One region of the Pseudomonas triclosanedens genome, then DNA from elsewhere that is predicted to be linked to it. Evidence: riboswitches for the same ligand, from Rfam matches in the RefSeq annotation. Region 1 holds a riboswitch; each other region holds the start of a gene.
What was found. Region 1 has a riboswitch for cobalamin ahead of cobG (precorrin-3B synthase). Riboswitches for the same ligand answer to the same signal wherever they lie in the genome.
Positions count from the first base shown of each region.

Region 2: another riboswitch for cobalamin. It lies ahead of btuB (TonB-dependent vitamin B12 receptor); the one in region 1 lies ahead of cobG (precorrin-3B synthase).
Region 3: another riboswitch for cobalamin. It lies ahead of OU419_RS07320 (TonB-dependent receptor plug domain-containing protein); the one in region 1 lies ahead of cobG (precorrin-3B synthase).

Region 1 is NZ_CP113432.1:736,410-738,668, reverse strand. It holds gene cbiE (precorrin-6y C5,15-methyltransferase (decarboxylating) subunit CbiE) at 1-953, opposite strand, end outside; cobalamin riboswitch at 1,021-1,267, shown strand; gene cobG (precorrin-3B synthase) at 1,354-2,259, shown strand, end outside.
Region 2 is NZ_CP113432.1:1,739,711-1,741,969, forward strand. It holds gene OU419_RS08240 (FUSC family protein) at 1-814, shown strand, start outside; cobalamin riboswitch at 837-1,062, shown strand; gene btuB (TonB-dependent vitamin B12 receptor) at 1,177-2,259, shown strand, end outside.
Region 3 is NZ_CP113432.1:1,551,452-1,553,710, reverse strand. It holds gene OU419_RS07320 (TonB-dependent receptor plug domain-containing protein) at 1-1,058, opposite strand, end outside; cobalamin riboswitch at 1,153-1,359, opposite strand; gene OU419_RS07315 (VOC family protein) at 1,463-1,891, opposite strand; gene OU419_RS07310 (class I SAM-dependent methyltransferase) at 1,952-2,259, opposite strand, start outside.

The DNA.
Region 1 (2,259 bases):
TCCGGCCGTTCCAGCCCTCGCAGCGCCTCGGGCGCGGCACCGCAGACCAATTGCAGCGCTGGTACGCCCAGGGCGTCGCGGTTGAATGCTATGTGCTGCTGGCGACCATCGTTGGCTTCGATAGCCAGTGTCCGGCAGGTTGGGTGCGCGCGCATCCATTCGATGCCGATCGAGCCGCAGCCGGCGCCGACGTCCCACAGCAGCTCCCCCGGCATCGGCGCCAGCCGCGCCAGGGTCACCGCACGCACGTCGCGCTTGGTCAGTTGCCCATCGTGGCGATAGCAGCCGTCTGCCAGGCCGGTAGTCAACGGCAGGCGGCGTGCGCCCTCGCCTGCCACGCAGTCCAGCGCGAGCAGGTTGAGCGCGGCGGTTTCCGCCTGTACCCAGTCGGCGGCGAGCCCGTCGATGCGTCGCTCGGCCTCGCCGCCCAGATGCTCCAGCACACTGATGCGGCTGGCGCCGAAGCCTCGCTCGCGCAGCAATGCCGCTACCGCCGCCGGGCTCGTGCCATCGTTGCTCAACACCAGCAGCTTCGCGCCATGCCGCAGGTGCGCGTTGAGCGCCGCCAGCGGTCGCGCCACCAGCGACAGCAAGGTGCAGTCCTGTAGCGCCCAGCCCAGCCGAGCGGCGGCCAGCGAGGCGGACGAGGGCGCTGGCAAAACGCGCATTTCGCTGCTGGGCAATTGCCGGGCGAGGCTGGCGCCGACACCGAACAGCATCGGGTCTCCGCTGGCCAGCACGCAGGTCGACTGGCCACGGCGGCGCAGCACCGGCTCCAGGCTGAAGGGGCTGGGCCAGGCCCGGCGATTGGCGCGCACGCAGGGCGGCAGCAGCTCCAGTTGGCGCGGCGCGCCGATCACTTCGACGGCGTCGAGCAATGCGCGGCGCGCTGCCTTGCCGAGGCCGGCATAACCGTCCTCGCCGATGCCGACGATGATCAGCCAGGGCGTCATGGGTACTCCTCAGGGGTACGACGGGCGATCCGACGGGGAGGCTTTTCCAGCCGTCGGGCAAAGCAGGCATAATACCCGCATCGTCGGTGCCCGCAGGATGCTTCGCAAGTGACAGAGCGATGCTTCCGACCGGGCCGAAGAGGGAACACGGATCAACCGTGGCTGCCCCCGCAACTGTATGCAGCGAGTCCGCGCAGTCCCGAACGTCTGAAACCTGGAGTTTCCGGCATTCGGTTTGGCCACTGGGTAACCGGGAAGGCCGCGTCGGATGCCGACCTGCCAGCCAGGAGACCTGCCGACGAGACCAGTCGCGTGTGCGCACATCGAGCGGGGTGTCTTGATGTCGTGAAGTCCCTTTCGGGGGGCTCGCAGGTCACCGCGACCCAGCCCTGGTGACCCCGTGAGCGAATCGACCTCCCTGTCCGTCCGTCCTTCGGCCTGCCCTGGCCTGCTGCGCATCGTGGCCTCCCGCGATGGCGGCATCTGCCGTATCAAGCTGCCCTGTGGACAACTCGATGCCCGCGCAGCCCGCGCCATTGCCGAGGCCGCCGAACGCCATGCCGACGGTGTGCTGGAAGCGACCAACCGCGCCAACCTGCAGATTCGCGGCGTGCATGCCGGCGCCGAGCGCTCGCTGAGCGCCGACCTGCTGGCTGCCGGCCTCGGCCCGCGCGAGCTGGCGGCCGACGACGTGCGCAACCTGCTGGTCAGCCCCGCCATCGGCCTGGACATCGCCACGCGCTTCGACGCCGGGCCGCTGGCCCGCCAGTTGCTCGACCTGCTGGAGCGCACACCGCGCTTCCACGGCCTGTCACCCAAGTTCGGTGTGCAACTGGATGGTGGCGAGTCCCTGGCGATGCTGGAGCATCCCAACGATATCTGGCTGTCGGCCATGTCCGCCGACGAAGCCCCGCAGCTCGCCTTCGGCGTGGCCGGCTGCCCACCCCGCCATGCCCGGGACTGCCCGCCCCTGGCCGCGGTTCCCGCCGCGCAGGCTCCACTGCTGGTGGAAACCTTGCTGCATCTGTTCCTCGATCTCGCCGGAGACGGCCAAACGCGCATGCGCCACCTGCGCGAGATGCTCGGCGACGAAACTCTGCTGGAGCGCCTGCGCCAGCGCCTGCCGTTCCCACTGTGCCAGGGCACGGCTGTGGATAACTGGCGACGCCCGGCGACGCCGGCCTTCGCGCACCTCGGCATCCGGCCCCAGCGCCAGCCGGGGCGCGCTCTGGTCGGCGCCGGCTTTGTCCTCGGTCGTCTCGACAGCGCCACCTTGCTCGGCCTCGCCGACCTGGCGGAGCGTTTC
Region 2 (2,259 bases), 1.0 Mb from region 1:
CCTCATCTCGATTCCCGTGGCGGCTGTCGCCGTGCTGTTGATCCTGCCGCTGTGCGAAGGATTCGCTGCGCTCTATAGCGTGCTCGGCATACCGCTGTTCATTGCGGCGCTGTGCATGACACGGCCAACCATCGCCGCGATGGCCTCGGCCTTCTGCATCTTCTTCGTGAAGAACGTGGGGCCGAGCAATCAGATGGTCTATGACCTGGACCACTTCCTCAATTCGGCGTTGGCGACGGTGCTGGGCGTGGGGTTCGCGGTGCTGGTGTTCAACCTGGTGGAGCTGCGGCCAGGGCGGCGCCACTATCGCCGGGTGCTCGGTGCGCTGTTGGCCGACCTGGCACGGCTGACCCGTGGGCCGCTGCCCAGGCTGGAGGCCTGGTTCGATGGGCGCAGTGCCGACCGTCTGCTGCGTCTGGTGCAATACCAGGACAGCCTGCCGCAGGAACGCCGTGCCCAGTGGCGGGGCGGGCTGTTCGGTCTGGCGCTGGCGGATGAAGTGTTATTCCTGCGCGATAGCCTGGGTAGCGCACGCGGGCCGCTGCGGCGAGCGCGGGACGCCTATCTGGCGCGGTTGCGGCAGTTGCTGCTCGACGGCGGGCCGCGTAGTGGCCGGCAGCACGCGCTGGATGAGGTCGAGGACGCCCTGTTGATGGCGCTGCAGGACAATCGCTGGCTGTTGGAAGGCCAGCGCCGACAGGCACGGGCCGCTGTCGGCCAGTTGCGTTCGATCTGGCTGCGCTGGTGCCAGGAGGCAACGGCGTTCGCGCCGGCACGCTTTTTCACCCAGGGGGTGACAGGTCGCCGCAATTGACCGTGGCTGGCGACAGCCACTAAGCTGCGCGCCTGCTTCAGGTGCCCCCGGTGCAAGTCGGGGGTGAAACAGGGAAGCCGGTGAATTCGACCCCGCCGGGTCGAACATTCCGGCGCTGCCCCCGCAACGGTAAGCGAGCATCGAGCCGCATTTCGCCACTGTGCCGCAGGCATGGGAAGGCGCGGCTCCGGGAGTCTGCCAAGGCTCCACTCGCAAGCCCGGAGACCGGCCTGCTGCACGCATGGCATCGCGGGAGGCGCTGTCGCTCGCTCTGGCCGGCCTCCGTGCCCCGGGGCGTTTCCGTCCTCCGCCTGCCTTTACTGGTCAGAGCCGCGCGGGTGAGAGCGGCGGAGTGAGTACACGTGAAGCATTTTCTTCTATGGCCGACAGCCCTGGCGCTGGGCGGCTTTTCCTGCATCGGCCAGGCGGCTCCCGGCGAGCCGCTGGCGCTCGACGATCAACTGATTACCGCCACCCGCACCGAACGCCGCACCGAGCAGGCGCTCGCTTCGGTCAGCGTGCTGGACCGCGCCGACATCGAGCGCAGCCAGGCGCAATCGGTTCCCGACCTGCTGCGCCGGCTGCCGGGTATTTCCCTGGCCAGCAATGGCGGCCCCGGCAAGGCCACCAGCCTCTATCTGCGTGGCAGCGAATCCGACCATGTGCTGGTGCTGATCGATGGCGTCAAGGCCGGCTCGGTGTCCTCTGGCGGCGCGTCGTTCCAGGATCTGCCGGTGGAGCTGATCGAACGTATCGAGGTGGTGCGCGGGCCGCGCTCCAGTCTTTACGGCTCCGAGGCCATCGGCGGGGTCATCCAGATTTTCACGCGCAAGGGCGCGCAGGCAGGGTTCAGCCCCTGGGCTTACGCCGGCGCCGGTAGCCAGCGTACTTATCAAGGCGGCGCGGGCGTTTCCGCCGGCGATGGGCGCGGCTGGTTCAGTCTCGGCGTTTCCAGCCTGGACACCGCCGGCATCGACGCCAAGGCCAACGGCGCCAGCGGCCATGAGCCGGACCGCGACGGTTACCGCAACCTTTCCGGCTCGTTGCGTGCCGGCTATCGCTTCGGCAACGGCCTGGAGCTGGATGGCAGCCTGCTGCAAACCGATTCGCACAATGACTTCGACACCGTGAACAGCCGCCGTACCCAAGGCTTCGATGCCTACAACGACGGCGTGCTGCGGGTGATCGGCGGCAATGCGCGTTTCGCTCCGCTGGAGCCCTGGCGGGTGACGCTGTCCGCCGGGCGCAGCGAGGACAAGTCCGATGCCTACCAGGATGGCGCTTTCTACTCGCGCTTCGACAGCCGCCGGGATACGGCGTCCTGGCAGAACGATATCGACTTCGCGCCGGGCCACACGCTGACCCTGGGCTACGACTGGCAGCAGGACGAACTGAGCAGCTCAACCGACTATGCGGTGAGCTCCCGCGACAACCGCGGCTCCTTC
Region 3 (2,259 bases), 820 kb from region 1:
CCAGCCAGACGAGCCTTGCCCTCCAGTTGCGCACCCCAGTCGGTGAAGCCCCAGTAGTCGTTGTGGTTGAGCGTCCGGGTGCCGCCACCTTCGAGGTTGTAGACGCGGGTATAGCGGGTATCCCAGTCGTTGATGTGGGTCTTGGCGAACCAGCTGAAGTCCTCGCCCAGGCTCTGCTGGAAGGTGGCGGTGGCGATCTGCTGGACACGGTCGTTGGTGGTATGGCGGTTGGACGTCGGACGGGCGAAGTCCAGGTCAGCGTCGGCGTACTGGTAGAACAGCTCCAGGCGCGAGGCGTCGCCAAGAGCCTGGACGGCCTTGCCGCCGAACACGTTGACGTTGTAGGAGCGGCGCTTGTCGCTGACCGTGTCGGTCATGTCGCGGTCGCGGAACGGCTGGTAGCCATCGGAGCGGTTATGGCTGACGTAGGCCATCAGGCCGAGGTCGCCCAGGCCGTTCTGCACGACTTTCTCCACGCGGGTGTCGCCGCTGCGGCCCTTGAAGGTGTCCAGGCCGAGGTTCACCTCGCCGGCGGTCTGGCGGCTGTGCGCGCTGCGGGTGACGATGTTGATCACCCCGGATACAGCCTGGGTGCCGAACAGCAGGCCCTGGCCACCCTTGAGCACTTCGATGCGTTCCACCGCGGTGGTCGGCAGGGTGTCGAGGTAGATGCCGCCGTACAGGCGATTGTTCAGGCGCACACCGTCCAGCAGGATCAGCGTGTCGTCGTTGCGCCCGCCGAGCAGCGAGTAGGTGCCGTAGTCGAACGGGCCGTTCTTCGGCACCACGAAGAGCCCTGGCACGTACATCTGCAGGACGCGGGTGATGTCGGCGCTGGGGCCGGCGCGCTCGATCTGCTGGCGATCGACGACCTCCAGCTTGCTGCCGTAGAGCGCCATGTCGGCGACGGTGGTGGACTCCACCGAAGGCGCGCTGACGATCTCGTCGGCAAGGCTCAGCGGCGCCGCGTCCAGCGCGGGGCTGAGGCACAGGCAGGCCAGGGATAACGAAGGAGTCCAGCGCGAAGCGCGCAGGGAATCGGGGAAAGGGAAGTGCAAGGTGATCGCCTCGAAATGGATATTTCGCAGGCGGCGCAGCGACACCCGGAACGAGCGTGCCCCGGGAACCGGCTCACGCCCGCCCACCGCGGGTTTGCCAAACTCGTTCCGGGCCGGTCTCCGGGCTTGCGAGGGTCCTGGGGCATCCGCCTTCCCATGCCGTGGCACAGTGGCTCGATGGATGCTCCGCTCGCTTACCGTTGCGGGGGCAGCGCCGGACTGATCGCACGAGGGCGACGCACCGGCTTCCCGTTTCACCCTGCGCACGGCGGCGTAGGGCACCTGAAACGTCGGAAATATGAACACTCGGGGCGGGAAAGCGTCAAGGTCGCGGCTTGCCGCCGGGCAGGCCGAGGGCGGGCGGCACCCTTGGCGCGCCGGCTACGGATGTGTTTCGAAACCTGTCAGTGCCAGGGGTCGTAGGTGCCGAAGCTCCAGATATGGCCTTCCGGGTCACGACAGGTGAAACCCTGGCCGCCGTAGTCCTCGTCCTTGATGTCGATGACGATCTGGGCGCCACCAGCCACCGCCGCGCGGTACAGCACCTCGGCATCCTTCACCACCACGTAGATGCTCTGGGTGCAGCCGCCAACCTCGTCGGGCTGGCGCATCAGGCGGCCGTATTCGTTGTCATGCAGCGAGCCGAGCATCACCAGCCCGCTGCCATCCTCCAGCACAAGCTGCGCATGGGCGATGCCGCCATGCTCGTCGGCCACCACCAGTTGCCGCTGGAAGCCGAAGGTAGCGCACAGCCAGTCGATGGCACGGGGCGCATCGCGGTAGCGCAGACAGGGAATGATGCTGGGGCGGACAGCGGCAACGGGCGTGGGCATGGCGATCTCCGGCACGGAACGGCAGCGATGCTTCCAGCATAGCCAGCCACGCCCGGCCGCTCAGCGCTGCGCGGCGACCAGCAGCAGCATCGGCCGCTCGCGCTCCTCGGCCAGCGCCGGGTCGGCCTGCACCTGCGAGGCGCTCGGCCCCCAATCCTCCACATGACGCAGGCTCAGGCCGGCGCCCAGCAGCGCGTTGAGTACGCTGCCGAGGGTGCGGTGGTACTTGAGCACGTCGGTAGCCAGCCAGTCGGTGCGGCGCTCGCCTTCTTCCTGGTAGTGGTCCACCGGCCAGCAGCGCCGGCCGTCGGCATCGACTATCCAGCCGGGCTTGAGCGAGGCCATGTAGATGGGGTGCTCGATGGAAA